4 regions of the Sporosarcina sp. P7 genome follow, and region 1 is predicted to be linked to each of the others. Evidence: riboswitches for the same ligand, from Rfam matches in the RefSeq annotation. Region 1 holds a riboswitch; each other region holds the start of a gene.
What was found. Region 1 has a riboswitch for thiamine pyrophosphate ahead of CSV60_RS13880 (ABC transporter ATP-binding protein). Riboswitches for the same ligand answer to the same signal wherever they lie in the genome.
Positions count from the first base shown of each region.

Region 1 (8,121 bases):
GCAGAAATATGAAGATGTAGTGGAGATCGCGAAGGCTTTCCGTCAAGAAAAAGATGTGAATTATCAGGAATCACCTTATCGAGAAGGCATCCGTCTTCAAGAAAGCCGCGCTTTGTGGCAGCTTGGCAAAGAGACTCAAGCTGTGTCGATTCTAGATGAATTGATTCATAAGTCGAATGAAGATTGGGTGACTTATGAAGCGAGGGCTATGAAGAAGTTGGTAGTGGATGGTGAGAGTGGAGAGGAAGACGAGGCAGCTAGCTGAGTTGGTTTTGGGTTAGGGGATTGAGTGTGAGTGCCGCGCTATTGTGTGTCGGCACAGCGCTAAAGTTGGGGTGGACCGCGCTATTGTGTGTTCACACCGCGCTAAAGTTGGGGCGGACCGCGCAATTGTGCGTCCTCACCGCGCCAAAGTCAGGGCGGACCGCGCTATTGTGTGTGAATACGGCGCTAAAGCTAGGGCGGACCGCGCAATTGTGCGCCCACACCGCGCTAAAGTCAGGGCGGACCGCGCCATTGCGTGCCCGTATCGCGCCAAAGTTAGGGCAGACCGCGCTATTGTGTGTCCGCATCGCGCTAAAGTTAGGGCAGACCGCGCAATTGTGCGCCCACACCGCGCAATTGTGCGCCCACACCGCGCTAAAGTCAGGGCGGACCGCGCTATTGCGTGTTCACACCGCGCTAATGTTGGGGTGGACCGCGCTATTGCGTGCCTGCACCGCGCTAAAATCAGGGTGGACCGCGCCATTGCGTGTTCACACCGCGCTAAAGTCAGTGCAGACCGCGCCATTGCGCGTCCGCACCGCGCTAAAGTCAGGGTGTACCGCGCCATTGTGCGTCCCCACCGCGCTAAAGCCAGGGCAGACCGCGCCATTGCGCGTCCGCACCGCGCTAAAGTCAGAGCAGACCGCGCTATTGTACGTCCCCACCGCGCCAACCCACCCAAACCACAAAAAAACAGGAGCAATCCGCGAAGTCAACTGACTTCGCGGATTGCTCCTTCTGTTATTCCAGTGATTGAATCAATTCAATATTATGTTTCTCCCACTTGGTCATCTTTCCGTCAAAAGACGGATTCGGTTCGTACCAAGACTGTGAGCCAAAGTAGTTTTGCAGTTCTTTTGATTTGAATACATAGCCGTGCCGCGCATAGATTTCATTGCGGGCTAGACGCAATTCCTCTTTTGACAGTCCTTTTAGATCGGATTTGTCGAGGAACACGTCACCGCTGTACGAGATGATGAAATGATCATTTGAACCGCTAGCAGGCACTTCTTTAATTACTTCTTTGACAATAACCGTTTCGACAGGTTCTTCCTTCACGACGTCGTTTTGTACAACTGGCAAATCATTGTCAGTTTCCACGTTGGTTTCGATGGCCAATTCTTTGATGGAATCAAAAGCGAGATGAACCGATTGCTTTGCGCCGAATACGTTCGCTTGAATTTCTTCACGTACGCTTTCGTCCTGTAAAGTTGTCGTCATTTTGATGGGATAAATCCCTGCCATATACGGGCCAAATTCCGCTTGTTCATTACTTTTTTTAATATAGCCTATCTCTGTATCGTGGATCGATAGTACGGTTTCCTCCCCGATAGATTTCACTTTGAGAATATAGCCCGCCGGATTAATTGTATAGTGGGGGAAGAGGCCGAATCGCTTTCCTGTTACATGCATAGAGAACATACCGTTGTCGGTCTTTGCTTTTAAATTGGTTTCTATTACTTGAACGATGGAAGGATTTTTCTCAACCAACGTAAGCAATGCTTGAATACTTTCTGCGTTAATCGAAATACGACTATCTTTCGGCATAATCATTTCATGCAATGTGTCTTGATCTTGCTCGATCAGCGCTGAAATGAAGTGCTCTGTTGTTGCCTTTCGACCGTATTTCGTTTCCATAGCGTAATAGCTCGAAATCGCGACTAGCACAATAACTAGTAATACAATCGGATACAATGGGATTTTCAGTAACGACCGTTTTTTATTCAAATTGCGTGATACGAGAAACGTTTTGCAGTTTGTACAGTACTCTTGCTGGTTTCTATTCAGTTCATTACATATCGGACATTTTTTCATGTGAATTCTCCTACTTCATGCTATGGTTCTATCTTTTGAATGCGAGTATAGATACCAATGTAGTCAAGATTATACTATGACTGACGGGATTATTCTAGATGTAAGGAGGGTTGTGGCGTAAAGGAAGTGGGGCACTGAATATGCAGGAAAGTGGATTATTCAAGATTCGTCATATAAAATAGTCCTATATAACGTATAGGATGTATGAAGATGGTAAATGGTAAGTTATAATGGTTTAAAAGATTCCCATATTGCTAAAGTGTGACAGGGAAGAAAAGAGGCGCGAATGAAAGGACAGCATCGTATATTTTTGATGGTATGTATTGGTTTGCTGGCGGTACTTGGATTTCAAGGGACAGTCAATGCAGAAGCCGTTTCACATGAGTTATTGGTGGAGTATGAAGAAACTCGCCAGGCATTTTCGGTAGACGGAAACTTGCCCGGTGTAGAAAGTCGTGAAACAATCACGGACGATGTGGAGTTATGGAGTTTTACAGATTCAGCTGAGATGCTGTTGATGAAAGAACAACTTCTCGAAGATCCAAACGTCTTGCATGTTGAAACGAATCATGCACGTTATTCGCATGTCCAATTCAACGATCCTATTCTTGTGAAGCAGTGGTGGATTCCACAAGTGAAGCCGCAGTTGATGTGGTCTCGGGTGCAAGAGCAAAAGAAAAAGACTGTCGTCGCCGTCATTGATTCTGGCATTGATTTGTATCATGAAGACTTACAGGGTCGAATTCAGCCAGGCGGTTATAATTTCTACGCAGATAATTCGAATGTTCAAGACGTCAACGGTCATGGAACGGCTATCGCGGGAGTGATTGCCTCTAGGGCTGGGAATAATCTAGGGGGAGTGGGAATTGCGGGAGGATATGACACCAACGTATTGCCGTTGAAAATCTCGCACCTGGACGGTCTTAGTAAAGTTTCGGATAGTATCAAGGCAATTGATTATGCCATCCTAAAGCAAGTCGATGTGATTAACATGAGTTACGGGGGTAGTCAATATTCCCAATTTGAGGAAAAGGCGATTCAGCGTGCAGTGGAATCGGGTATCACGGTCGTTGCGTCAGCAGGAAACGATGCAACGAAGGGGAATGCCATCATGTTTCCCGCGTCTTATCCATCTGTCATTTCAGTTGGGGCAACGGAAAGAGATAATCAGCGCGCTTCCTTTTCAAACTATAACTCTCACGTTAGCTTAGTTGCTCCGGGCGCAGCAATCTATACCACTTCAATCAATAATAGCTATCTATCAGTCAGTGGAACCTCTTTTTCAGGACCTATGGTAGCAGGTGCCGCGGCTTTAGTGAGGTCTTTGAAACCTGAAGCAACGCCTGCTGAGATTAGTCGGCTACTTGTAATGACAGCGACTGACTTAGGGGCACCAGGTAAAGATATTTATTTCGGTGCAGGTTTAGTCAATATAGAACGACTTAGTAACGCGCTGCCTGCTGTCACTACACCTGCTCCACCTAATGAATTTACCGGTGATTTTCCAGAATTGGAGGTACTACCGAATAAAGTATTCACAATCAAATTTACAAGCGAATTGCCACTTGGAAAAGAGCAGGCTTCACATATTTTTATTACCCGTACGCCAGACAGTACAGAACGTATCGAGAGTTTTACAGCGCAAGTGAATCCTAAAAATAATGCTCAATTATTCATTACCCCAACTAAAGAATGGCAGCCAGGAGTTCATTATTTACGGGTGGATCAAGGGTTGCAGAATAAAAATGGGATTGCAATGAAGAAGTCCTTTGCTGTGAAGTTTACCGTATATCCTGACTAATCACATACAATCGAAAAAGGCTATTGCGATCAGTCATGGAGACTCTCGCAATAGCCTTTTGAGTAGTTTATTTCGTAATTTTAGAAAACATTTCCCCCGTACTGATATCTAAGATCATATCGTCCACTTCAGGTTTCGTCTTGATCATTTCCATTTCATGGAGCCAGTCCCGCACATCTTCCCACGATGTTTCATCCAGCGCGCCAAATGCTTCACCCTTTGTATCCATCTTAGGCAATAGAATTTGTAAGCTTTCCGTTTCGATTGCTTTGTCTAACGGGAAGTTTGCTTGATCTTGGTTGTTCAGCAAGAGGTCGAGGGCTTCTTCTGGCTGTTCTACCATAAATTCATAGCCTTTTTGTGCTGCTCGCCAGAAAGCTTGAATGGCCTCTTGTTCTTTATTCCATGTATCATCACTCGTCAATAACACGATTTCACTATAATTCGGCACACCATAGTCTACTGGATTAAAGTAGCGTGTTTTGAATCCTTTGGAGTCCATGACAGGCACTTCGTGGTTAATGAATGTTCCTGTCACGGCATCGACGCGTTTTGAAACGAGTGACGATTCTAGTTCAAATCCGACGTCGATCATATTCACTTTGTCATAATCGCCACCGTCATTCGTCACCATCGTTTTAATCAACGATTCGTTCAGTGGAATTCCAGGATAGCCAATTGTTTTGCCTTCAAGATCTTTTGGTGATTGAATCGAGCTTTCTTCCAGCATGACGGTGTAATTAAGCGGCTCACGCACGATGGAGGCAATCGCTTTAACCGGAATATCTTCATTTGCTTGCGCTAAAATGACATCGGGTTGGTAATACAGTCCAAGTGTCACTTTTCCAGCTGCAGTTAAGTTCATTGGATCGGTCGGATTGGCAGGAAATTGAATGTCTACCTCCACGTTTTCTTCATTGAAATAGCCTTTTTCCTGCGCTACATATAGATAACTATGTACGGCATTCGGATACCAGTCGAGCATGATACTAACTTTTTTCATTTCATTGCTAGGTGTCTCTTTTTGTTCTGTAGTGGGCGCATCATTCGTACATCCAGCTAGCAGTAATAGAAGAAACGTGATGCTAAGAAACAGATGTTTTTTCATTGATGATTCCTCCAGTGTAAAAAGTGTTTTTCTAATACGACGACGAGTAGAAAGAAGATTATGCCTACTGCAGAAAGCAAGACAATCGGTGCAAATACGGCAGCACTGTCAAATTGCGTCATCATTCTTCTGCTAAAATACCCGAGTCCTGCCTGAGCGCCTAGCCATTCTCCAATTGCCGCACCGATTACGCTAAGTGTAACCGCCACTTTGAGCCCGGAGAAGAAAGATGGCAAAGCGGAAGGTAGGTCTAATTTATAGAAGATATCTTTTGAAGATGCGCCCATTGTCCGCATTAATTCGCGTAAGTTTTTATCCGACGAGCGTAAGCCGTCGAACACGCTGACGGTTATCGGGAAAAATGTAATGAGGACGGTGACCGCGACTTTACTCCAAATGCTGTAGCCGAACCATAAGACAAAAATCGGTGCGAGCGCAATGACAGGAATCGTTTGCGACGCGATGAGAATTGGGTAAAACGCTTGCTCAATTGGCTTCTTACTATACATCGCAATCGCCAGTGTGGATCCGATGATGATCGAAATCGATAAGCCGATCAAAATAGTTAAAGCAGTCGGAGGTAAGTGGTGGATAAACAGCTCCGTTTTCAGCTCCCATAATCTGATCAGAATTGCTGAAGGGGACGGGAAGAGGAAGCTTTTGTCGTAAAGACGTGCTGCGATTTCCCATACGCTAAGTACGATTGCGACGAAAAGTATCGACCAACTATACGAAGTCATCTTCTTCATAGCCGCGCCTCCGAACGAAGCTCGCTAATCAGTTGCTCTTTCAGTTCCATCAGTTCGGGTCGTGCCAAGTCCCGCGTCGTGCGTGGTCGGCTGAGAGGCACGACGACTTCGCGAATTGTCTGCACCGGCTTTTCAGCAAGTACAAAGATGCGATCGGATAGAAATAAGGCTTCGTCGATATCATGTGTGATGAAGACAATGGTTTTATCGAGTTTCTGCCATTGATCGATCAACCACTCTTGCATCGTCAGCCGCGTGATCGCATCGAGTGCGCTGAATGGCTCGTCCAATAATAAAATATTTGAGCCAGTCAGGATCGTTCGCAAAAAGGAAACACGTTGTCGCATCCCACCGGATAAGTTTCCAGGGTAGGCGTTTTCTTCTCCAACTAGTCCGAAGTCAGCGAGTAACTGGATGATTTCATCGGAAGAAGGTTTATGTCCTTGAAGTTCTACTGGTAATTGAACATTTTCTAGAATCGTTCGCCATGGCATGAGTAAGTCTTGCTGCGGCATATAGCCGACTTTGCCTAACCGCTTCGTTGCCACTTCTCCGTTCAATGAAATCTTCCCACTGTCAGGGTTCTCAAGGCCGGTGATGAGTCGGAATAACGTGCTTTTACCATACCCGCTTGGTCCAATGATGCTAACGAATTCGCCTTCTTTAACGTGCCAGTTAACTTGATCGAAAATAACAGTTGGTTTCGAAGCTTTCGTTGCTTGATAATGAAAAGAGACATTCATAAACTCTAAAACTTTATTCACCATATTCTTACCACTTCTCATTTCTTCAAAAAATTCACACAAAAAAACCACTTCTCTGTGCGAAGCGGTTGCATAGTACGGACAAAATCCGTCATATGTCCACTTCCCTCCGCTAGCATTATCTAGTGCAGGTTCAAGGGTTAAGGCGAACGCCTTTCTCAGCAAAAGCACCCCTAGTGTTTATCCAACTCTTATCGTTACATAGTCTAGTAAAGTAGTCAACTTCAATTTAGTAATTATTCTAGTAACAATCCGCAAACCTCTTGCATTTAATTGGTCATCTATGTAATATAATGACTAACAGACCGGAATGGTATTTCGGTCACTTTTAAAGGGAGTGTCATCATGGATCGCAGAGAAGAAATCATATTGGCGGCTGAAAAATCATTTTCGATGTTTGGCTATAAAGCGACGACGATGGATCAGGTAGCGAAGATTGCGAATGTAGGGAAGGGTACAATCTATACGTTTTTCTCAAACAAAGAGGAATTATTTCATTCGATTGTGTGGAAAATGGTTGAAGAAATGAAAGATATTTCTGAACGGACAGCGATAGAAGGAGCGTCTTTTCAAGAGAATGCCCATGCGCGTATTATGCAGTTGCTGAAATTTCGCGAGACGCATCAGTTATTCATTAAACTGATAGAAGAAGAGAAAGAGTTGCGCACACCTGCTGTAGGAGATGTGTTAACTACTATTGAGAAGGAAATAGTGAATTTCATTGCTGGAAAGATTGATCGCGGTATCGCAAAAGGTGAATTGAAGCCATGTGATAGCGAGTTAATTGCATATCTTTTATTCAAATCATATGTAGCACTAGTTAACGATTGGTCGAAAACGCACGATGACCAGCTGACGGAGAAGCAAATCACGGACGTGTTGAACCATACAATTTTCTCCAGTTTGTTAGTATGACGTGCGCATGACGGAATATAGAGTGAGGGTTTATACTAGATGAATAAAATTCGGTTCATAGTCAGACGGGATCTCCGGAATATCTTCAAGAATAAAGCTGCGCTCATTGTCATTGCGGCCATTGCGTTTCTACCTTCCCTTTATGCTTGGATGAACATCCTCGCCTCGTGGGATCCCTACTCCAATACGAAAGGCGTAGAAGTCGCGATCGTCAGTGAAGACGTAGGTGCGAAAATCGAGGATAAGGAATTCAATGTCGGGGATGAAGTCCTCGTCTCGCTGACTAAGAACGACGATCTTGGCTGGCAGTTTGTAACGAAAGATGAAGCGTTAAAAGGCGTGAAACACGGTGATTACTATGCTGCGATCATCATTCCGGAAGACTTCTCAGAGAATTTAAGCAGTATCGTAACCGATGATATGAAAAAGCCATCATTGGATTATTATATTAATGAAAAAATCAATGCGATTTCTCCGAAAGTAGCGGGCAAAGGTGCGTCTGCTATTGTAGAAAATATCGACAAAACATTCGTCGAACAAGCGAATGAAGCAGTCCTCAAGGTATTCAATCATCTCGGAGTAGAACTTGAAGGAAATCGAGTGAATATCGAAAAACTACGAGATGTAATTTATCAATTGGAATATGACATTCCTGAAATTTATTCAAAATTACAGATGGTAGATAAAGGCTTGGATTTTGCCGAT
Region 1 covers NZ_PDZF01000017.1:5,613-13,733, reverse strand. Annotated here, with positions in the region: gene CSV60_RS13910 (tetratricopeptide repeat protein) at 1-265, shown strand, start outside; gene CSV60_RS13900 (YARHG domain-containing protein) at 1,006-2,079, opposite strand; gene CSV60_RS13895 (S8 family peptidase) at 2,366-3,880, shown strand; gene CSV60_RS13890 (ABC transporter substrate-binding protein) at 3,948-4,988, opposite strand; gene CSV60_RS13885 (ABC transporter permease) at 4,985-5,737, opposite strand; gene CSV60_RS13880 (ABC transporter ATP-binding protein) at 5,734-6,504, opposite strand; TPP riboswitch at 6,589-6,686, opposite strand; gene CSV60_RS13875 (TetR/AcrR family transcriptional regulator) at 6,847-7,416, shown strand; gene CSV60_RS13870 (YhgE/Pip family protein) at 7,456-8,121, shown strand, end outside.

Region 2 (8,121 bases), on a different contig from region 1:
CGTGGCAACGTTTATGCTAACTAACTTAAGGGGATACTGTCGGTATACCGACTTTTTCTTTGCCTTGTTTCTTCGAAAAGGGTCTTATTTAAAAGAGATGGCTTAAGTTTACCCCGAAAATTCATGTGAGCTACTAACAGCTCGTTAAATACTCGGAATATTTAAAGCCTTCTAATAAAGTGGATTATGAGAGAAGCGCACTAATGGAATATAATACATACTATTATTTTAGGAGGTTGAACAATGCGATTACTACCGCGTGAAATGGATAAACTAATGATTGTTGTTGCTGCAGATGTTGCTAGAAGACGAAGAGAACGAGGACTTAAATTGAACTACCCAGAAGCCATGGCACTCATTACGTATGAGGTGATGGAAGGTGCCAGAGACGGTAAAACTGTGGCAGAACTCATGTCTTATGGTGCAACGATTTTATCTCGTGAAGATGTAATGGATGGCATTCCAGAAATGATCGATGATATTCAAGTAGAGGCGACATTCCCGGATGGAACGAAGTTGGTCACAGTGCATAATCCAATAAGATAAATTGTTTATGGAAAGAAAGGGGACGTAACGATGATACCAGGCGAATATATTTTAAAAGATGAACCGATTACTTGTAATGAAGGCGCGGAAAGTATACATGTACAAGTAATTAATCATGGCGATAGACCTATCCAAATTGGCTCTCATTACCACTTTTATGAAGTGAATCTTGCATTGAAATTTGATCGGGAAGTAACGTACGGTAAACGTCTCAATATACCTGCAGGTGCTGCTGTTCGTTTTGAACCGGGCGATGAAAAAGAAGTGCAGCTAATTGACTATGCTGGAGAAAGAGAAGTTTACGGATTTCATAATAAAGTAGACGGACCATTGGAAGGCGGGAATACGAAATGAGTTTTAACATGGATAGAGAGCAATATGCTCAAATGTTCGGACCGACAACAGGAGACTCTGTTCGATTAGCAGATACAGATTTATTCATTCAAATTGAAAAAGATTTTACAAAGTATGGAGAAGAAGTTGTATTTGGTGGTGGAAAAGTCATTCGTGATGGAATGGGGCAACATCCGCTTATTACGCGTGAAGAAGATGAACGAGTACCTGATACAGTCATTACGAATGTCGTCGTTCTTGACTATACAGGGATATATAAAGCCGATCTAGCAATTCGTGACGGTAAAATTTCGGGTATCGGAAAAGCAGGTAATCCGCTTGTGCAAGACAAAGTAGACATTATTATTGGAGCTTCCACTGAAGTTATTTCAGGGGAAGGTAAAATCATTACGGCCGGCGCAATTGATACGCATGTGCATTTCATTAATCCGGCACAAGTCGATGTTGCACTTACAGCTGGGACAACCACACTAATCGGGGGTGGAGCTGGACCAGGAGATGGTTCTAGGGCTACGACAGCCACACCGGGTGCCTGGCATCTTCACTCCATGCTGAAGGCTTTAGATGGACAACCAATCAATATTGGTTTAACAGGTAAAGGACATGCGGCAGCGGGAGCTCCCTTGGCAGAACAAATAATTGCCGGGGCAATTGGTTTGAAAGTCCATGAAGATTGGGGCGCGACACCGTCCGTTCTTGATCATGCATTACGAATTGCTGATGAATATGATGTACAAGTCGCACTTCACGCGGATACGTTGAATGAATCAGGATTCTTTGAAGATACGATCAAGGCGATTAATGGTCGAGGTATTCATATGTATCATACGGAAGGCGCGGGAGGCGGACACGCACCGGATTTGATTAAATCGGCTGGTATGATGAATGTGTTGCCGGCTTCTACCAACCCTACATTGCCGTATACGATTAATACGATTGATGAGCATTTGGATATGGTGATGGTCGCTCATAACTTAAATCCTTCTGTGCCAGAAGATATCGCATTCGCAGATTCACGCATTCGTAACGAAACGATTGCAGCGGAAGATATTTTACAAGATTTAGGTGTCTTTAGTATGACGAGCTCCGATTCTCAGGCGATGGGCCGTATCGGTGAAGTTGCTCTTCGTACGTGGCAAGTAGCCCATAAAATGAAAAAGCAACTTGGCGTGATGGAAGGTGATAGTGAGTATTCGGATAATAATCGGGTAAAACGCTATGTCGCTAAATATACGATTAATCCTGCTATTGCTCACGGGGTATCTGAGTATATCGGTTCAATTGAAGTTGGTAAAATGGCCGATCTTGTCCTTTGGGATCCGAAGTTCTTCGGAGTCAAACCGGAGATGATTTTGAAAAGTGGAATGGCGGTATTTAGCTTAATGGGCGATGCAAATGCAACGATTCCTACACCGCAACCCATGATTTATCGTCCGATGTACGCAACACTCGGAAAGGCATTGCCGCAAAGTTCCATTACATTTGTTTCACAGATTGCATATGATCAAGGAATAAAAGAGAAGCTTGGACTTGAAAAAGTAGTACTGCCTGTCCGTAACATACGGAGTCTTACGAAAAAAGATATGAAATTAAATACAGCTACACCACATATTGATGTAGATCCACAAACGTACGAAGTGAAAATCGATGGAAAGCTTATAACATGTGACCCAGTTGACGAGGTGCCAATGGGGCAACGCTATTTCCTATTCTGAGGTGAAAAAAATGATTGTAGAAGAAATCGTAATGAATATCAGGGATTTAGATCCAAGTGAGTATGAAAGCCGTCATAAAGAGAAAGTGTACTTAGAAAGTGCACATTTAATGAAGAGAATACAACGCGTAGAAACCGATCACGGACGTGAAATTGGAATTCGATTAAAAACTCCGCGTGATTTGGAAGCGGGAGACATTCTGTTTATGGATGATAAGAATATTATTTTGGTTGATGTCCTTTCTGATGATTTAATTATTATTAGCCCGCGGACAATGCTTGAAATGGGAACGATTGCCCATCAACTTGGAAATCGTCATTTGCCTGCGCAATTTGAAGACGAGGATATGCTTGTGCAATATGATTATTTAGTTGAGGATTTGCTACAGGAAATGGATATTCCATTTAAGAGAGAAGAACGAAAAGTTGCAAAGGCTTTCCGTCATATTGGGCATAGTCATGACTAATCATGCGTTATCTTTGTTACAGCTATGCGATTCTAGTTTTCCCATCGGCTCTTTTAGTCAATCATTCGGGTTAGAAACCTATATTCAAAAAGACAAGGTCACCGATGCTAACACATTTTCTGAGTGGTTACATGTCTATGTGCATGAACAGCTTGCTTATGCAGACGGCTTGGCTGTAAGACTCTCATATGATGCACTGGATAACGATGACCTGGATAAGGTTTGGGAATTGGACCGCATATTGACTGTACAGAATCTTGCTCGCGAATCACGTGATGGTACACAGCGTATGGGTGATAGAATGTTAAACATTGCAGAAGCCATTTACAAAATACCTGTGTTAACTACTTACGCCCAAAAAATTCGTGATAAACAAGCTTTTGGCCATCCAGCCATTGTTTTTACGATGATCGGACATCATCTTCAAGTAGAAAAGAATACAACGGTTTTATATTACTTATACTCGACGGTTGTTAGTCTTGTGCAAAATGCTGTACGGGCAATCCCGCTTGGACAAACTGCTGGACAGAAAATCATTTACACTTTTCAACAACAACTTCAGCAAACGACAGACAAAATAATGGAATTAGACGAAGAAGAGTTTGGCGTTGTATCGCCAGGCCTTGAGCTTTCACAAATGCAACATGAACGTGTCGGGATACGTATTTTTAGTTCGTAATAAATGAAATGAAATTGATAATAAGGATGTGCTTAGAATGGGACCAATTAAAATAGGTGTCGGTGGACCAGTTGGTGCGGGAAAAACCATGCTTGTTGAAAAAATTACACGCGCGTTAGATGGCGAAGTGAGTATGGCGGTTATTACCAATGATATATATACGAAAGAAGATGCCAAATTTTTAGTTGCGAACGGTATTCTTCCGGAAGACCGTATTGTCGGCGTGGAAACAGGAGGCTGTCCACATACGGCAATTCGTGAAGATGCTTCGATGAATTTCGCTGCGATTAATGAATTGAAAGAAAAACATTCCGACCTCGAGTTGATTTTTGTAGAGAGTGGCGGTGATAACCTAGCGGCTACTTTCAGTCCAGAACTCGTAGACTTTTCCATATATATAATTGACGTAGCGCAAGGTGAAAAAATCCCGCGCAAAGGTGGACAAGGAATGATTAAATCTGATTTGTTTATTATTAATAAAACAGATTTGGCACCATACGTTGGGGCGAGACTTGAGGTAATGGAGTCCGACACAAAAGTATTTAGAGGAAATAAACCTTTCTTTTTCACCAATTTAAAAGATGATCAAGGACTAGATGAAGTGGTTGAATGGGTCAGAAAACACGCTTTGTTAAAAGGACTAGGACAAGATGCCTGAATGGACAGGTGTTCTTGACCTTGTCATGGAAAACCGACAAGGACGCTCCGTGGCGAAAAGCGTTTACTTTCAAGGTGCATTTAAAGTGATGCGTCCCGTCTATTTCAATAAAAATAGTTATCCATGCTATTATTTATTGAATCCTGGCGGTGGCTATTTAGATGGAGATCGGTATCAAATGAAAGTCACGCTTGGTGAACGAGCGATGCTGACGTTGACGACCCAGTCAGCGACGAAAGTATATAGAACACCGACCGAGCAAGTCTATCAAGAAACAGTCATTCGTATGAAGAAGGATAGTTATCTAGAGTACTTACCGGATGCACTTATTGCATACAAAGATGCCAGTTGCTATCAAAAAAATAGTATATACATGGAAAAAGGAGCAACTTTGCTGTATGCTGAAATTTTGACTCCGGGCTGGTCGCCGGAAGGAGAAAAATTCAGCTATGACATGCTCCGTTTGAAAACCGAGATTTATATGGAAGGTCAACTTGTTGTCTTTGACCATATAAAACTTCATCCAGCGTCACAAAATATGAATGAGTTAGGCTTTATGGAAGGATACACACATTTGGGTTCCTTAATTGTCGTTGGAGAAAAAACGAATGATGCTCTATTGGATCGATTATATGAAACTCTTCAACAAGAGGCTGGAGAATTTGCATTCGGATTGTCTAAGCTTGCCGTTCCCGGCTTCACTATACGCATTTTGGCAAACTATACACAAGTCGTAGAGCGAATTATTTCAGTCTGCCACCACGTAATTAGCGAAGAATGGGATCAAATGAAACCAAGTTTTTTAAGGAAGTACTAGAAAATGCCCGACAATTCAATGAGTTGTTGGGCATTTTCTGTCCGTTATGCTATTACTGCAGAAATTAATATGCATGGAAAGTAATAAAGAAGGCTAAATTATTCCGTATATATTCTGCAGTTTGTTCAAACAACTTTGTCACTGTTCAAATGATTGAAACACAAAAATTAGGGTATTATTATACATACGTGGTGTGTCATTCGTAGGATTAACCATGTCCGTCAAGTCAATAGAATGTATAGCAGTCTTTGCGTGTATTGGTTCAACATTCACGGTAATTATTAAAGGCTGCAATAAAGTTGTTACACATGTGTGAAGTTGATCTTCCGCCTGGTAGTGAGTGAAGATGTAATAGAGTGTACGGGAAGTAAGTTCGCTACGACTTACGGTGTTTGGACCATATATTCGAATGATATAAAGCATAGTAGAATATTAATGGATTTGACAACAACCTATTGCTAAGTTATATTAGAGTTTAAATTTTTTTAAAGGATTTTTACGTGAGCAGGAATGATGGGTAATTAAACTTCAGGCTAGAAGGCTTGAATTAGTAGTTATGGATAACGTAAGATGAGCCATTTTATAAAAAGAGGCTTTATACTATTTTTGGAGGTGTTCCCTGTGGTAGATGACTTTGAAGCAGAAAAAGTTTTTGAAGACAGGCAGTACGAGCGAATTCAGTTTAAGCTCATCTTAGAAGGTCGTAAGTATAAAGGTGACTATCATGACGGTAAAATCCAATGGCTTAATCCACATCCCAAACATGATGTTGGCGAAGAAGAAGTAATTGCCATAGAGGATAAAGTTTTGGAACTTCTATCAGAGCAAGGGATTCGAAGTGAAGCGGATGATATTGAGATCGAACAATCGAATAGCGGAAGTCAAACTCGACCACTTCAGTCATTTAAATTGAAGATTCAAGGCGAAGAATTTAAAGGTACATTCATTAATGGCAAAATTGAATGGTATCATCCTAAACCACGACGTAAACTAGAAGAAGAGCGCGTAAAAAAAATAGAAGAAGATGTTGAGAAAAAGCTAAAAGAACATCTAGAATAACAAATTGACACTTCGTGAAATCTGCCGAATAAACGTATTCGATTGAGTGAGACAAACATAAGGTCTTCTGCCAATCACTGTGTTGTATGTAGGCTACGTGCAATCTCAATTCGTTTGACCTTTCTGACAAGTTAAGACTACAATGAATATACAAATGAAATAGTTGTTACCGCTAGGGGTGCTCTGTGGAGCTGAGAGAAGCATATGCTTTAACCCTTTAACTTGATCCGGTTCATACCGGCGTAAGGAAGTGGTGTAGATGTTACTTAGCTTATTTCTGTGCTCTGTGATGTCTCTCCGCCACTTCTTGTCAAGAAGTGGCTTTTTCATTTATCACGAAAAAGGGGAGAGTATACATGAAGTTTACAGAACGTTTATTAGAGAAGACATTACCGATTTGGAGACAGAATCATAGTCACCCGTTTGTCCAAGAGATTGGAAATGGTCTGTTGGATCAGGAGAAGTTTCGTTTTTATATGGTGCAAGACTATTTGTATTTAATTGACTACGCGAAAGTGTTTGCTGTGGGCACGATGAAGGCTACGGATGTAGAGACGATGGGTAAATTTGCTGCATTGCTTAACGGTACACTACACACTGAAATGGAACTTCACCGTCAATATGCAGCACGCTTTGGCATTACCGAGGAAGAGCTCGAGAATGCTCAGCCGTCTCCAATTGTCCTAGCGTACACGCACTATATGCTACATGTAAGTCAAAACGGCTCTCTAGCGGAAGTTGTCGCTGCATTATTGCCGTGTGCGTGGAGCTACTGGGAGATCGGCAAAGAGCTTTCGGAATTGCCTGGTGCGCTGGAACATCCATTGTATGGTGACTGGATTCGCATGTATTCATCGGAAGACTTTGGCGAGTTGGCTACTTGGTGCTTAGAATTAATGGACGAAACTGCAGAAGGCAAGCCTGAATCAGAATTAGTGAGGTTAGAGGAGATCTTCCTTAATACGACTCGATATGAGTATATGTTCTGGGACATGGCCTACACGAAGCAAATGTGGCCTGGTATGCATGAAGGACAGATGATTACAAATTAATATAAAAGAAACGTCCGACTATTTAAGTTGGATGTATTTCATTTAGAATTGAATGGATATAAACAGCGCATGCTATTCCTAAAGGAGGTGTGCGCCATCTTTGCAAAAATAGGTTTGGCACTTGGAGTTTTATTGACAAGTGGGTCGGGTACTAGTGATGAGTCAGCTGCTGCACTTAGTAAAGTGGAAGTACCGGCATACGCCAAATGGTCAAGGCTTGCGATCAAACAAACGATGCTCAAATATCCTCATGCAGATATCAAGGATTATTTGCATATCGCAACCGACTCAAAAAAAGTTACGGGCGTGGAGAAATTTCAGCTTTGGTTAAAAGAGGAAGAGCGGGAATTCGGTGTAATAGTGACTGTCACCTATTCAGCTGAAACAGGTAAATTTATTCGCATCGATTTTCAAGAAATACCTGTTCAATAAGCCAATGCCCCTAGACCATATAACATGGTGTAGGGGCGTTGGTTTATTCGGGATCTCTTTGATAAAAGAAATTGGGAGTGATAATGTCATTGGCAAACCGTTTGTGATAGACATGGGTAGCGGCGGGTGATAGTGGTGGAATGAGCCATACCGAGTTACCTGTCACTTTTCTTCCTGCACTTTGCTCTTTCTTTTCGAACGATTTGAATTGTTTAGCTGCGGTATGATGATCAACAAGTGTGACGCCTTCTTGCTGGTAGGAATGTAGAACGGCTATATTCAACTCTACAAGTGCTTTGTCTATCCAAAGAGATCGATTGGATTTCGTGTTAAGGTCCATCCG
Region 2 covers NZ_PDZF01000001.1:218,435-226,555, reverse strand. Annotated here, with positions in the region: gene CSV60_RS01220 (urease subunit gamma) at 244-546, shown strand; gene CSV60_RS01215 (urease subunit beta) at 577-900, shown strand; gene ureC (urease subunit alpha) at 897-2,615, shown strand; gene ureE (urease accessory protein UreE) at 2,626-3,081, shown strand; gene CSV60_RS01200 (urease accessory protein UreF) at 3,074-3,760, shown strand; gene ureG (urease accessory protein UreG) at 3,798-4,418, shown strand; gene CSV60_RS01190 (urease accessory protein UreD) at 4,411-5,235, shown strand; gene CSV60_RS01185 (YheE family protein) at 5,857-6,294, shown strand; TPP riboswitch at 6,459-6,560, shown strand; gene tenA (thiaminase II) at 6,651-7,346, shown strand; gene CSV60_RS01175 (DUF3889 domain-containing protein) at 7,395-7,778, shown strand; gene CSV60_RS01170 (nitric oxide synthase oxygenase) at 7,822-8,121, opposite strand, start outside.
Region 2: linked by a shared signal. The riboswitch ahead of tenA (thiaminase II) and the one ahead of CSV60_RS13880 (ABC transporter ATP-binding protein) in region 1 are both predicted to bind thiamine pyrophosphate.

Region 3 (8,121 bases), on a different contig from region 1:
TCTCTCCCTTAGTTTTTTACAATTTCCTCAATCGCGTCTTCTAGAATATCGAATCCTTGGTCGATACCTTTTTCATCCATGATCAATGAACCGAGGAATTTAACTACTTCTCCTTCAGGTCCAGACGTTTCGATGATCAACCCTTTTTCGAATGCTTTGGCACAGATTTTGTCTGCATAGTCTTCCTTGCCTTCACCACAGACGATTCCTTGCATGAAGCCGCGACCACGTGTTGTAGCTTTCAACTGTGGATAGTCTTCGACGATTGTTTTCATGCGCTTCGTAATGAGTTTGGATTTTTCTTGTACCGATTTAGCGAATTCATCTGTTTCCCAATACGATAAAGCCTCAGTCGCTGTCAAGATTGCCATATTGTTACCGCGAAATGTTCCGTTATGCTCAGCTGGCCCGAATGTATCGTATTCTGGTTTGATCAGCGTGAGTGCTAATGGCAAACCGTAGCCACCAATGGATTTCGACAAGCAAACAATGTCAGGCTGAATGCCGGCAGGTTCAAAACTGAAGAATGTACCAGTTCGTCCGCAACCTGCTTGTACATCATCAACAATTAGTAAGATGTCGTAATTTCTGCAGAGACGTTCAACTTCCCGCAACCACTTAAAGCTTGCAGGATTGATACCGCCTTCCCCTTGTACCGTTTCGAGAATCATGGCTGCCGGCAAATCCAAGCCACTGCTTGCATCGGACAAATATTTTTTCAAGAAGTTCAATGATTGACCTTCTTCTAAAAATGTATCAAACGGCATAGATGTCGTATTATTCAGCGGGACTCCAGCTCCACCACGGTTGTATGAATTGCCTGTTACAGACAAAGCACCAAGCGTCATACCGTGGAAACCATTCGTAAAGCTGACAATATTTTGACGTCCGGTTACTTTACGGGCGATTTTCAGTGCACTTTCAACTGTATTCGTCCCAGTAGGTCCAGGAAACATGACTTTATACTCCATATTTCTTGGCTGCAAGATCACTTCGTTAAATCGTTCAAGAAATTCTTTTCTGACCGTTGTACCCATATCTAAACTATGTGAAATTCCATCGTCTTGGATATATTCAATCAATTTTTCTTTCATTTTCTCATTGTTGTGGCCGTAGTTTAAAGCACCTGCACCGGCAAAGAAATCGATATACTCCTTACCTTCCGTATCCCACATCTTATAGCCTTTTGCTTTATTGAATACTGTTGGGAAACTTCTGCTGTAACTTCTCACTTGCGACTCGCGATTGTCGAATACTTCCATTACCTGCTGACTTTTTGTCAGTACCATGTGTAATTAATTCCTCCGTTAGATTGTGTATTTTTCCAGTGTCAAATTGCGGCAATCAGCCAATTTCTCAGAATGGTCCAATGCGGAACAGTTCTTCTGATTCATGCCCGCTGCCAGGGAATTGATTTTTCGTATAGCCGTCCGTAATCGTGCATTCAGTCTTTAAGTCACGTGCCACCCCTTTAAATAGCTTAGCGGATGGAATATTAGACGGTGTAACCGTCGCTTCCATATACCGAATATTCCGACATGATTTACTATGCAAAATGGTATGCAACATACGAGAAGCTATACGCTTTCCTCGTACCGATTCATCGACTGCTACTTGCCAGATAAACAATGTATCTTGCGCTTTTGGTTTAATAAAGCCTGAAATGAAGCCTACAAGCTTCCCATGATCTTCTACGATGATACTCGTATCGCTGAATTGGTCTGCCCACAGCAAATAGCTGTAAGAAGAGTTCAAATCAAGTACTTTCGTATCCTTAATAAGCTGCCAGATGAACTTTCCATCGTCTACAGTGGGAATACGAAATACATAAGGGTCGTTCGGATCCAACCCTGCAATCGAAACTTTGTGTTTTCTATCCAAACCATTTCTCCTCCAAGTTCTCTTACATGTAGTTGCATACATATTTGGGATCTGAAATTTTCTAAGATGTGTACTTCGTTACTTCTTTACCCGAGAACACGATCTACTTACAATACGTTCGTCGAATAGTCATCCATGTGAAGTTTTTGAGAACCGAGCAAATACACTCGGTAGATTCTACTTATGAATCTAGCGGACTTAGCAAGGGTACTTACGTAGAAAGTCCAAAATGGAGATTCGTGCTGGCTACTTTGGGTGCTATCTTTCTGCCTTGCGGTATGAAGAGCAAAAAAGAGCGCCTTTACAAAAGCGGGGAGCTTTTGTTCATGGAAACAGCAGATATATTAAAGATTCGCTGATATGAAAGACACTTTCATTATCTAGAATTCACTATCATACGCATTCATCCAACCAACGTTCACACACTGGTGAAGAAGCAAACTAGGTGTCACCTCTGACACTGGTTGCTATTATAGGGAACCATGAAAACGTTGTCAACAGTAAATATATCATTTTATTTATTTGATTAAAAAGTAAAGTCCCGCTAAGTCAGTCAGCGTATAGCTTGAGAGAACATATAAAAAACCGGAAACATTTTTCGTTTCCGGTTGAGTTTTATGAAAATAATATCTTTTCTAATTCCATTGGTTCAATATATGTATCGCCTCGATAAACGCGCATATTGCCTCCTGAAATTTCATCGATCAACATGATGTTTCGCTGTGGATCACGACCGAATTCCAATTTGATATCATATAGTTCTAAACCTTTTTCCGCCATCTCTGATCGCACTACTTCAGAAATCTGCTGGGTTAATTCTTTCAGTACTGCATATTCTTCATGCGTCAAAATGTGAAGTTGTGCCAAAGCATCTTCTGAAATGGGTGGATCTTGACGTTCATCATCTTTTAGTGTCACTTCCACGAAAGCATCGAGTACTTGTCCTTCTTCAGCATATGCACCGAATCTGCGTAAGAAACTTCCGACCGCACGGTATCGACAAATCACTTCTAATCCTTTACCAAAGACCGTAGCAGGCTTCACCGTCATCGTCACTTCATCCAGATCGGCATCGATGTAATGCGTCGGTACGTTTTGCTCCTCCAATTTCTCGAAAAAGTATTTCGTCATGCGAAGTCCAGACTTCCCAGCACCCTCAATCGTCAGTCCTACTGTGTTGGCACCTGGATCAAATACACCATCTTCCCCTGTTACATCATCCTTGAATTTTAATAGCACGTGGCCATCTTCCAAGCGGTAGACGTCTTTCGTTTTACCAGAATAGGTTAATTTCATCCGTACGATTCTCCTCTATTCATAAATGTGTACTACTTATTCAGTATAAAGCACTTTGACGAGAAGAAAAAGTATTGTTTGACAAAAGTTGATGGGCGTCAAGGTCATTTTCACAAAATATTCTTATACTTAAGTTAACAAATACACAAGAAGAGGATGAGATCAATGAAAAAAGTCGTATTTTTAATGGAACCATTCAGTTGCCCGTCATGTATCAAGAAAATTGAAGGCGCTCTATCCCGAGCTAAAGGCGTACAGCAAGTAAAAGTATTATTCCACTCAAGTAAAGTTCGGGTCGAGTTTGATGAATCTATCGTAGAAGCCAATGAATTGCAGGAGTTGATTGTAAAACTCGGATATCCAGTTCTCAATCAAAAAGTCTCATAAAGAGGAGGTATTCAAATGAATGCAAAACAAACCGTGCGCATCACTTCCCTATCCGCGATTTTACTTGGTGTAGCTATCATCTTGCACTTCGCGGGCTTTCATGATGCGCGTCAGATTACATTAATCGCGGCCACTTTAATCGCGGGTACTCCGATTGCCATAAAAGCTTGGAAAGCTATTCGCATGAAAGCTTTCAGTATTGAACTTCTCGTGACAATTGCGGTAATCGGTGCGCTATTTATTGGTGAGTATGTAGAATCCGCTGCAGTTACGTTCTTATTTTTATTCGGAGCGCTACTTGAAATTCGTACAATGGAGAAAACTCGCTCGTCCCTCAAGGCCCTTATTGATCTGGCACCACTAGAAGCAAGTGTCTTTCGGGATGGTAAAATCATGACAATCGCTGTTGATGAGGTAGTAGTCGGTGACCGGGTAATCGTTCGCTCAGGAGAACAAGTGCCAGTTGACGGACCGATTGTTACAGGCAATGCTTCTATAAATGAAGCAGCCATCACGGGAGAATCTGTACCGGCAGCCAAATCGCTAGACGACCAGGTGTTCAGTGGTACATTAGTAGACAACGGATATATCGAAATAATGGCAGAACGCGTAGGTGACGATACAGCATTTGCTCGTATTATCGAGCTAGTCGAAGAAGCACAGGAAGCCAAGTCGAAAACGCAAAAATTCCTTGAACGATTCGCCAACATCTATACACCTTCCATTGTCGTCTTATCGATGATCGTCTATCTGTTCACACGCAACATCGAAATGACATTAACCTTCCTCGTCATCGCTTGCCCTGGCGCTCTTGTCATTTCCGCTCCCGTTTCTATCGTAGCGGGAATCGGTAATGGTGCCCGACATGGTGTGCTCATTAAAGGTGGCGACGTGATGGAACAATTGGCGAAAATCGACACAGTCGTCTTTGACAAAACAGGCACATTGACCAAAGGACGTCCAGAGGTAACTGATATCCATAGTTGGGGTATCGAAAAAGAAGAGCTACTGCGCCTCACTGCAGAAGTTGAACTATTGTCCGAACACCATCTCGGTCAAACGATTGTCCGCGAAGCAAAGAAGCGCTTGATTGGCTTGACACATCAAGCACGTGACGCAAACGTTATGAAAGGCAACGGCATTCTTGCTGAAGTAGACGGCAAGCAACTCGCAGCCGGCAACCGAAAACTGATGGCCTCGCAAGGTATACCTATTTCTAGTGACGTGGAAGCTTATGCATCTAAGCGGGAAAAGGCAGGTAATACGGCCGTGTTCGTCAGCATTCATGGAAAGATCGCAGGTATTATTTCCATAGCGGATCAAATCCGTCCGGAAGCACAGGCTGCTTTGGCCAAATTACGAAGAAGCGGTATCAAACAAATGATTATGCTAACTGGCGACAATGTCCACACTGCCCGTCTCGTCGGTCAACAACTTGGTCTTGATAGTGTCCACGCGGAGCTTTTACCTGAAGATAAAGTCGCCGCTGTTCAAAAGCTGAAAAAACGAGGACATCGTGTAGCCATGGCCGGTGACGGGATCAACGATGCGCCTGCGATCGCCACGGCGGACATTGGGCTTGCCATGGGCAAAGGCGGAACAGACATTTCCATGGAAACAGCTGATATCGTCTTGATGGCGGACCGGCTTGATCAATTCGCCCATGCCTATGCATTATCGAAAGCGACTGTCCATAACATGAAACAAAACACATTCTTTGCGGTAGGCACAGTCTTCCTCCTGTTGGCCGGTGTACTGTTAGGTAAAGTGTTCCTAGCATCCGGAATGCTCATTCATGAAGTAAGTGTACTTCTGGTTATATTGAACGCCATTCGATTAATACGCTATACTAGTGACAAACCAGCCAATCGAAATATAAGCGAGGTGAAAGTGAATGAGTCAACAGCCCCACAATAATACGACGGATCAAAATATGTGTGTATCGCTCGTTCCGCTGTTCAATCATTTGGAAAATGAACAGATGAAACACGTGGTAGGACTCGCGCGAAACACTTCGCATCCACGTGGAAAAATTATTTACAATGAAGGCGACTGCTCCGAAGGTTTATATATTTTGCATAAAGGACGAATCAAAGTATACCGCCTTTCAGAAAACGGCAAAGAGCAACTCGTACGAATTTTAGAACCGGGAGATTTCACGGGTGAGCTGTCGTTATTCAACGCCAAACCTCATGACGCCTACGCAGAAACACTTGAACCCGTGGAATTATGTATTATTCAACGTGATCAAATGCAACAACTTCTACAAAAGCATCCTGCGATCTCATTAAAGATGTTAGAGGAGTTCTCCTCTCGCCTCGCTCGAACAGAACAACGAGCGGCGCGGATCGGTATGGAAGCAGCAGAAACGCGTATCGCCATGTATCTAGCTGACTTATCTGAAGAACAACAACAATTGAAAGTCGAATTGCCGATGAGTCGCAAAGACCTCGCCTCCCACCTCGGGACGACACCTGAAACGATTAGTCGAAAACTTAGCGCATTCGAGGAGTCCGGCTGGATTCGCCAGTCCAGCATGAAAACGGTGGATATTCTCGATTTGGATGCTTTATTACTATTATAAAAGAAACTCTTTTCATTCTACTTCATACATGATACGCTAGTTCTGAAAACTTAATATTTTGACCATTAGGGGAATCCTTCACAAGGACTGAGAAAAGAGTGTGGCTCTGAAACCCTTATTACCTGAACAGATTAGCATCTGCGGAGGGAAGTGGCGAGTCGTTCCGTATATATTTCTGTCGACACATCCACCACTTTCCGATTCGGGAAGTGGTTTTTTCTATTGGAGGGGAATGAATGAAGTTACTTGGCGTGACCGACGACTGTCTTTCGATTGATGAACTGACTCTCCACTTGCAGCAGACTGCACATTTTCTAGATGCTATTATTTTGCGGGAGAAGTCCAAGACAGACGAACAACTGACAGATTTGATTACGCGTCTTGCGAATAGTGGATTTCCACTCGAAAAGCTCATTATACATGCCAGACCAGACGTAGCAAGCAGGCTGAATCTCACGAAAGTACAGCTGACTAGCTATGGCATGTCTTTACAGGATGCACATCGGAAATTTCCCAAGCTACAATTCGGGTGCTCGATTCATTCAGTTAAAGAAGCAAAGGAAGCGATGGCAGAAGGAGCAGATTGGCTCTTGTACGGGCATGTTTTCGAGACGAAGTCAAAGCCCGGCCTACCAGCGCGCGGCACGGAAGAATTATTTTCTATCGCAAAGTATAGTTCGATTCCCGTGTATGCAATCGGTGGAATTCAGCCGCATCACTTGCCTGATTTACAGCGAAACAGCGTAGCAGGCGTGGCTGTATTATCCCCTATGCGTTCACTAAAAATCTTACAAAGTTATAGAATAGGAGGCGTGTCTAATAATGAAAAAGATTGATCTGAACGGGAAATCCTATTCGGTCGTTCCGGAAGTAGCAACGATTCAACAGCTACTTGAGCACTTGGGATTGGGTGATCGTATTTTAATTGTGGAGAAAAACAAAGAGGTTTTGCAAAAAGATCACTATGACGCACCGATTATGGATCGGGACCAAATTGAAATTATACATTTTGTAGGAGGCGGATGAAGATGTTAAAAATTGCAGATAAAGAATTCTCTTCGCGGTTATTACTAGGTACAGGGAAATATCCTTCATTTGAAATACAAAAGCAGGCAGTTGCAGTATCAGAAGCAGAAATCCTTACGTTCGCAGTACGACGCATGGATATTTTTGAAGCGTCACAGCCCAATTTTCTAGAGCAATTGGATTTAACTCGCTATACATTACTTCCAAATACTGCAGGTGCAAGTACAGCAGAAGAAGCCGTACATATCGCACGTCTCGCAAAAGCATCAGGACTTTGTGACATGGTGAAAGTTGAAATTATTGGATGCAGCCGTTCATTGCTTCCTGACCCAGTAGAGACATTACGCGCTACTGAAATGCTGCTAGAGGAAGGCTTTATTGTATTGCCTTATACGTCAGACGATGTAGTGCTCGCAAGAAGACTATGCGAATTAGGTGTTCATGCCATCATGCCGGGCGCTGCGCCAATCGGTTCAGGCAGAGGCATTCTAAACCCGCTGAATCTGTCATTGATCATTGAGCAATCGAGTGTCCCCGTCATCATTGACGCCGGTGTCGGCTCTCCAAAAGACGCGGCATTCGCGATGGAACTCGGAGCAGACGGTGTATTGCTGAATACAGCAGTATCGGAAGCGGCTAATCCCGTCATGATGGCAGAAGCAATGAAACTCGCGATTGAAGCAGGACGTCTCGGTTATAAGGCAGGACGTATGCCAGTCCGCGATTACGGCGTAGCAAGCAGTCCAACTGAAGGGCTTGTGACGAATTGACCGGAAAATATTCTCGGCAAGAGCTATTTGCACCTATCGGACCAGTTGGACAACAGCGTATCCGCGAGGCAAAAGTTTTCGTCTTAGGAGCGGGTGCACTCGGTTCTTCCGGAGCGGAAATGCTTGTCCGTGCAGGGGTCGGCGAACTAACGATTGTCGATCGTGATATTTTGGAGT
Region 3 covers NZ_PDZF01000003.1:116,172-124,292, reverse strand. Annotated here, with positions in the region: gene ectB (diaminobutyrate--2-oxoglutarate transaminase) at 9-1,289, opposite strand; gene ectA (diaminobutyrate acetyltransferase) at 1,357-1,881, opposite strand; gene CSV60_RS04845 (phosphoribosylaminoimidazolesuccinocarboxamide synthase) at 2,497-3,177, opposite strand; gene CSV60_RS04840 (heavy-metal-associated domain-containing protein) at 3,343-3,564, shown strand; gene CSV60_RS04835 (heavy metal translocating P-type ATPase) at 3,580-5,481, shown strand; gene CSV60_RS04830 (Crp/Fnr family transcriptional regulator) at 5,459-6,148, shown strand; TPP riboswitch at 6,206-6,314, shown strand; gene CSV60_RS04825 (thiamine phosphate synthase) at 6,385-6,984, shown strand; gene thiS (sulfur carrier protein ThiS) at 6,971-7,174, shown strand; gene CSV60_RS04815 (thiazole synthase) at 7,171-7,944, shown strand; gene CSV60_RS04810 (ThiF family adenylyltransferase) at 7,941-8,121, shown strand, end outside.
Region 3: linked by a shared signal. The riboswitch ahead of CSV60_RS04825 (thiamine phosphate synthase) and the one ahead of CSV60_RS13880 (ABC transporter ATP-binding protein) in region 1 are both predicted to bind thiamine pyrophosphate.

Region 4 (8,121 bases), on a different contig from region 1:
TAACCCCACCATCCGATACATTGTTTGGAATAAGGACTGACTCAAGTCCATACGCTGTAATCACTGCACCCATCATGACGAAAAAGGCTTGCAATAGAAGACGTAACTTCTTATGTGACTTCTTTGTAATTACTTTCATCTTCTCATTCCTTTCAGTTATTTAGTAAGTCACATACTTCTATTTACCATACCCTTTTATCTAGATAAACTATTCCATGGACAGTAGATTTTTGTATTTTTTTGTATCAATGACATGACGCGCAACTAAATATAGTAGTAGCATAGAAACCACATGGCCGCAGTAACCCAAGAGTCGTATCGAAAAGGAAAAGACCAGTCATCCCATGATGACTGGTCTTTCTAGTAGTTAAAATCTTGATTTTGCTGGTTTCTTCATTGGGGCTTTATTCATCAAATACGAGATGAATGTATCATCCGCCAAGTTGGGATTGGATGAGTTCAGCAACACAGCTAGATTCTTCGCATCATCGAGCGCTCTATGGGCGTTATGCACTTGAATTCGGTGCGCTCTCAGCAATTGTTGTAGTTTGCCGTTTTCAAATCCATAATTTTTCCATTTGATTTGTCTAACGGAGCAATACCAGTCCATGTCGAGCGTTTCAGGTAATAGTCGACTAACGAAGCCCCTATCAAATGATGCGTTATGTGCTACTATACCGTCTGCTTGATCTAGTATTTTTAGTATTCTATCCATATCAAGCGACTTCCCTCTGACCATCTGATCGGTAATGCCAGTGAGCTGGGTAATGATCGGGGAGATAGAATAGAACGGTTCTTGAAACTCGCAATACTCATCTGCCACTCGAACAATACGATTATCTTCATACTCTCCCAGCATAACCCCTAACTCGATTACTTCACTCGTCTCGGCACGCATGCCTGTTGTCTCCACGTCAATAAATGCTATATGTTTTGTCATGTGAAAACTCCTTTTACACTCTATTTGCATGATATCGAGAATATAATTATGAACAGTTTGATCCTTTTAGTATATCAGGATTTCAATACAATATGTTCCACTTGAACTGTCAGCATTTAATTGAACGTCTAGTAATTTCATAAGTTGCCACACAATTCAACGTGCTGTATACTAGAATTGCTTACATGATTGTCCGTCCGGGTGCTTGAGAGAATCAGGCTGAGATAGCAGATGAATCCTCTGCTGACCGTTAATCTGATCTGGGTAATGCCAGCGTAGAGAGCGTGATCGATGGAATTATACAGGAATCTCTTTCCTTCCTCGGCCGTCTGCTCTTCAGACGGCTTTTTTGTATAAAAAATAACGAGGAGTGGAAGAGTTTGAAAAAGTTAAAGTTTACCGATTTATTGATCACCATCATGATCGGCGTTGTATTTGGCGTGCTCATGAAGTTTTGGGATGATTTATACACTGTCGTCAAACCGATCATGCCTGTTGCACGTCAACTGCTTTACGGTATGTGGTTCATGGTGGGACCGTTTGCCTTCCTATTATTACGAAAGCCCGGTACTGCATTCATCGCAAGTATTGCAGGGGCTTCCTTGTCTTCATTTGCCGGCCATGGTATTGAAGTATTGATGTATGGATTCGCACAAGGACTTGCTGCTGAATTATTGTTCGCTGCATTCCGTTATCGACGCTATTCTATTTTAATTGCAGGGTTAGCAGGAGTCGCGTCATGTCTTGCAAGTTTCGGACTTGATTTGATTTATGGTTACGCAGCACTCGAAACATGGGCACTCATTGTGAAATACGGATTACGTGCAATCAGCGCATTCATCTTCACAGGTATTTTCGCTGTGTTTATTGTAAAAGCGCTAGAAGCAACAGGTGTGACATCGCTAATTCGCCCCGTCGATAAGAAAGAATATACGATGCTTGATCAGTAAAAGCGGAGGTATGATCCAACTATGAATAACATCAGCGTTACCGATTTACGACTGAAGTTTCCTGGAGAAGATGCTTTGGTCTTTAAGGACCTCTCCTTTTCTGTTCAGTCCGGTGAAAAAGTTCTCATGCTCGGTCCTAGCGGTTGTGGGAAATCCACTTTACTTCAAGTACTGAGTGGCATTATCCCGAACTCTATCGAACTGCCAATGAAAGCAACAAGCATTCAGTTACCAGACTCGTGGGGGTTCGTTTTCCAAGACCCAGATACACAGTTCTGTATGACCTACGTCGATGAAGAACTCGCATTCGTTTTAGAGAATCTTCAGGTGCCACGTGAAGAAATGGCACCTCTTATTGAGGAGGTGTTGAAGCGTGTAGACTTGCACTTGATAGATGCCCACACGCCCATCAATGAAATGTCTCAAGGTATGAAACAACGGTTGGCATTGGCTTCTGTTTTATTATTGGAACCGGACGTGCTATTTCTGGACGAACCTTCCGCATTACTGGATCCGGAAGGCACGCAACAGATTTGGACTTCTATTAAAGAAGCAACCGCTGATAAAACTGTGATCATCGTGGAGCATAAAATCGATTTGATTGCTGACTGGGTAGATCGTGTTGTGTTGTTTAATGATCATGGTGTCATACTAGCAGACGGTTCACCTGCAGATATTTTTGCAAACTTTCAGGAAGAACTGAAACGTTATGGCATTTGGTATCCAGGGGTATGGGAAGAATATAAAACTTCTGATGCATTTCAATTGATGATGCTAAATCGTCAAGTGGTTTCATCACAAGAGAAAATTCATATCGAGGATTTTCACGGTTATCGTGGTCTAGTGGAGAAGATTTCCGCCAAACATGCGACTGTACAGGCCGGTGACTGGATTACGATTGTTGGGGAAAATGGTTCTGGTAAAAGTACATTGCTTTTATCTCTTATGCAATTGCTTCGGACTAACGGCGTCTATGAAGTGAACGGCGTAGCCATTGTGTGGAAAAAGAAGAAACGGCAACTCCCGAAAGGTCTATCGCTCGTCTTTCAAAATCCCGAACTACAATTTGTAACGAACTCGATCACGGAAGAATTAACAGTATCTTTGCACGGTATGCCAAAAGCCGATGCAGACATGTATGCAAAGGAATTGATGCGCTTATTTAACCTGCCCGATTCCGTTTCACGCCATCCTTATCAACTATCTACGGGCCAAAAGCGTCGCTTGAGTGTAGCAACTGCCCTTACTCCTAGTACGGATATCCTGTTACTCGATGAACCTACTTTTGGACAGGATGCACGAAACACATTCGCTATTCTTGAGAAATTGGAGCAGTTGCGCACGAAAGGCATGACAATTTTGATGGTTACGCATGATACGGAAATAGTAGAGAACTTCGCTACTGCTGTTTGGACTGTAGTTGACGGCGTTGTGCATACGGCTAATGAAGTTGGTGGTGCAAAGAGTGTTTAATTGGTTCACACCTAAACGCGAAACCTGGCTATTCCGAGTCAATCCCGCGCTAAAATTCATCGTATTTTTTGCGTTCTTGATCATTACGCTTGTGAATCAAAGTTTACCTTTTGCTATCTCACAAGCTATTCTATATGGAATATTATTTTATATATTCAGCGGCTATTCACTGAAGAAACTTTTATTGCTTTCCATTCCGTTAGTCATTTCATTCCTGTCCACTGGATTGACGATGTTATTATTCGGTAAGGGTGAAACGGTGTTGTGGCAATGGGGACTACTCAAGATTTCCGAAGAGAGTATTCAACACGCGCTGTTGCTCGGGAGTAAATCACTTTCATTTGGCTTCTTCGGCTTTACGTTTATCTTAACAATCCAACCCGTACTATTCTTTTATGCTATGATGCAGCAGTTTCGTCTGCCGTCTAAATATGCCTATAGCTTTATTGCAGCTTTTCGTTTAATTCCTGCTGTCACTGAAGAGCTGCAAATTCGTAGGAATGCTTTAAAAGTACGGAATATCCAGTTTTCAAAAGGATTTAGAGGTATATATGAACGATTGCAGTCCCATACAGTTCCTCTATTTGCCCAAAGTATACGTCGCGCACAACGCATTGCCGTGGCGATGGAAGCTAAACAGTATCAGATGGGTGCTGCGAGGACGTATTATTATCCTACACGGTATACCGGGGTAGATATGGTGTTTTTACTTGTCATGATATGTAGTTTATCTTCAGCCTTTTTGCTATCAATATATCGATAATTAGCGATATAGAATATGTAACCAAATTAAAAGAGAGCACAGATCTAGTTCAGATCCTGTGCTCTCTTTTTTCATTACACACGCTGATGATCTGCTCTCCATGATTTTATGGATTTCTTAATTTCATCAGGTGACAGATCTTCCACTGCTGCTCGATTCGCAAGCACCACGTACTCTTCATCTGAAGCAAATCGTAATGCAATCCATTGTGATTTCGTCAAATGTGCAGCTAAACGGTTACCCGTCAACATAAAGTAACGAAGCTGTTCTTCCGTGACGATTAATCGATCTTGCAAAGACAACGCATAAATCCGTGCAAGCATCCCTGGAATAATAGCAAGAACGATGACAGCGAATAATAACATAATCTGCATTGAAAAACCATGCTTTACAAATTGATAAATTCCATAGATCGCTGTTGTCAAAATCAATAGAACGCTTAATGGTAACCAAATATAGTGTTGCAAAGGTGTTACCCGTGTATGATTTTCATACGATTGTTCTTTCATCTCGTCCCTCCTCACATACCTACAGGGGTATCTTACATGATTTAATATTAGTTGTATACATAATTGCCCTTTCTTAAGGTAGTGGTTTCAATTCATCGTGAAACCATTCGATCTTATTGAACAAGACTCAATAAACTTGGCGACTTGTATACACTCTTTCAATAGTTAGAATTATTAGCATTGACAAAACATATATATTTCATTATATTAAACCTACTATATCAATAAGGATTTAAGGAGTTGTTTTCTATGAAACTTTCAACAAAAATCACAGTCGGTCTTATGTCGGGTATAATTTTCGGCATTATCGTAAATATCTTTCTCCCGCAAGCAGTACCGCAATTGAATGAATACGTACTTTCCCCAATTGGTAAAATTTTCTTGAGCTTAATCCAGTTCGTAGTAGTACCCATTGTGTTTACATCTTTGATTGTAGGTTTCTCTAGTATAGATCACTCTGAAAAAGTTGGACGGTTGACAGGGAAGCTATTATTCCTTTACATCAGCACAAGCATACTCGCGCTTGTCATTGGTTACATCACCGCTTCAGTATTGAAACCCGGGAATATGGTAGATGGCTTAGGGGAAGTGGCAGCGGGAGAGGCAAAGGAAGGACAAGGTATTCTTGAATGGTTGATTTCGATAGTTCCTACCAATCCATTCGAAGCGTTCGCCACAGGGAATTTGTTGCAGATTATCTTCACGGCAATTATTGTTGTTATCGGAATTCGTATGGCTGGCAGTCAAGCAAAACCATTTCTTTCATTCGTAGAAAGCGTACACACTATCGTAGAAAAGATTACGATGCTTGTTTTGAAATTATCGCCAATAGGTGTTTTCGCCTTAATTAGTTCTGTAATTGCCACGCAAGGTCTTGATATTTTGCAAAAATTATTTGTTTATATTTTAGGATTAATCTTAGCTTTGACACTGATGGCTATCGCGTACTTTGTTATTTTAAGCTTCCTGCATGTGTCTCCAAAGCACTTCTGGAAAAGCTTCCAGCCGACATTCGGTATCGCATTCGGTACGGCTAGCTCTAATGCAGCATTGCCGGTCGCTATTGAAAATAGCAAAAAAGAATTTAAAATGAAAGAAGAGATTGCAGGTTTTGCGATACCTTTAGGAACTGCCTTGAAACGGGACGGTGCTTGCATTTTGCAGACATTCAATGCTTTATTCGTTGCTCAGCTATTTGATATCCAGCTGAGTGGCGCACAAATCCTAGCAATCATTGTCAGTGCACTTGTCGTATCATTTAGTACAGCTGGTGTGCCAGGTGCAGGTATCATTATGATGTCCACTGTACTTGCCGCAGCCAATTTACCTCTTGCGGGTATTGCGCTTGTCGCTGGAGTGGATCGTTTGACTGATGGCTTCCGTACATTGTTGAACGTATTTGGCAATACAGCCAATGCCGTGATACTAGATAAGTGGGAAGATAATTCTTCAATCACCGATATGAAAACGCAAAGTCCAGAACCAGCATACGCCGACAGTAAAAGACTCTAAAAAACTGCCGTAACATATCTGTAGGATATGCTACGGCAGTTCTGCTTTATATTGTTTATTTAATTATCGTGACAGAGCTATTCACATGTTTAATTACTTTTTGACTGACACTACCCATAACTAGCTTTTTAAGTAATTTTAAACCGCGACTGCTTAGGATGAGATGATCAATTTCATTCGTGTTTACGTGTTTAATGATTTGCTGATGCGGATTTCCCTGGAGCATTGTAACTTCTGCGACTATTCCACTATCATTGACTAACTTCAATGCAGATTGCATCTTCTTCTTCTGGTACATAGCAAGACTGTTAGGACTTTGTTTTAACAATCGCTCATCTTCTTTATTAAAGTCGATCACATGGATCAATTCCAGTTTCGCTCCAGAAAATTGTTGCATTAACATGATCGCGTAATCTGTTGCCCGTAATGCATTATCTGAGCCATCTACCGCCACAGCAATCTTCATGATAAAACCTCCTAAAACTACTTTCTTCGTTTTTACAATTGAGATCTTCTCTCAGCTTCCGTCACAGACATAACATTCCATTCTCATACTCTATACCCTTTTCACGGATCGTATAGTCCAGCAGTAAGTCCCTGTTCTATCAATCCAAAATCATTCTACCAATTATTTAACAAAAATCCAACAATCAGCTTCCCAGAAAACCATAATTCTAATATAAATGTCCAGTGAACAAGATCATATGACCACTTCATTTACTTAACAATTGTTACTGGACAATTTGCTTGCTCCATTACACTGCGACTTACACTGCCAAGCACTACTTCCTGCATTATGTTCATTCCACGACTACCCAGTACCAATTGCTCAACATTTGCTGTCTGCAGATGTGTAATGATTTCATGGTCTGGATTTCCTCGTAACAGCGTGATACTCGTTTTAACTCCGACTTTTTCCGCCAATTCCACTACTGGCCTCACAATTCGATCTTGATATAAGGATAAGCTTTTTAGATTTTGCAACAGGAGTTGTTCATCTTCCACTTTGTTATAGTCGGTTACGGAAATCACTTCAAGCTCCGCGTCTTGTGCTTCTTTTAATAGTGTCAGCGCATATTTCGCTGCACGAAAAGCATGTTCAGAACCATCTATAGCTACAGCAATCTTCATACTAACAGCCCCCATTATTTTGAATACTCGCTATTGTTAGTATATACCAGAACGCGATAATATTCAGTAATCCAACTGCTTTCCTAATCCACTCAACGTGAAATACCAATGGACTAACACATCTAAAAAAAACGTTAACTCATATAATATGAATTAACGTTTTTTATACTGTGAGATTAAATTAAGCGAGCAATAATCGATTAGCGAGCAATCTTCCGCGAACTGTAATACCCGCCCACGCTGCAAGAAATGCTTTGATGAAACCACCGATTAAAAATGGAACAAAGCCCGCCATGACGGCAGCTGTCCAAGAAAGTTCCGCAATAAACTTTAGCCATACTGTACCAAACGCTAAGGCGATGAACATTCCAATGATATTTGCAATAATTGCATTCGGTAGTTTGAAACTCGTGCGCTCCATATAATAACCCGTAATGTATGCGGTTGGGATAAAGCCAATTAGAAATCCGCCGGTAGGTCCAAAAATTACACCTAACCCTGAAGACATGCCTGAAAATACAGGCATCCCTACCGCTCCCATCGCTAAATATACTAGTACAGAGATCGTTCCATAACGTGAACCTAAAATAGTCGCTGCTAAACCGACTGCCAGTGTTTGTCCTGTAATCGGAACTAATGGCAGTGGAATCGTTAGCTGTGCCATAACACCGATAAGGGCTGCGAATAATGCGGTTACAATCATCATTTTTAATTTATTTCTTGAGTCTATCATTTGTCTAATCCCCTTTGAGTAAACCATTTCCTGAGTAGTGTTGACGTTTATTTTATAGTATATAAATATATGTGTCAATCATTTCTAGTTATTTGTTTACTCTAGGGCGT
Region 4 covers NZ_PDZF01000006.1:85,963-94,083, forward strand. Annotated here, with positions in the region: gene CSV60_RS07760 (YitT family protein) at 1-139, opposite strand, end outside; gene CSV60_RS07765 (exonuclease domain-containing protein) at 368-940, opposite strand; TPP riboswitch at 1,128-1,239, shown strand; gene CSV60_RS07770 (ECF transporter S component) at 1,321-1,890, shown strand; gene CSV60_RS07775 (ABC transporter ATP-binding protein) at 1,912-3,363, shown strand; gene CSV60_RS07780 (energy-coupling factor transporter transmembrane component T family protein) at 3,356-4,126, shown strand; gene CSV60_RS07785 (DUF6526 family protein) at 4,201-4,635, opposite strand; gene CSV60_RS07790 (dicarboxylate/amino acid:cation symporter) at 4,885-6,147, shown strand; gene CSV60_RS07795 (universal stress protein) at 6,203-6,613, opposite strand; gene CSV60_RS07800 (universal stress protein) at 6,865-7,278, opposite strand; gene CSV60_RS07805 (biotin transporter BioY) at 7,460-8,011, opposite strand.
Region 4: linked by a shared signal. The riboswitch ahead of CSV60_RS07770 (ECF transporter S component) and the one ahead of CSV60_RS13880 (ABC transporter ATP-binding protein) in region 1 are both predicted to bind thiamine pyrophosphate.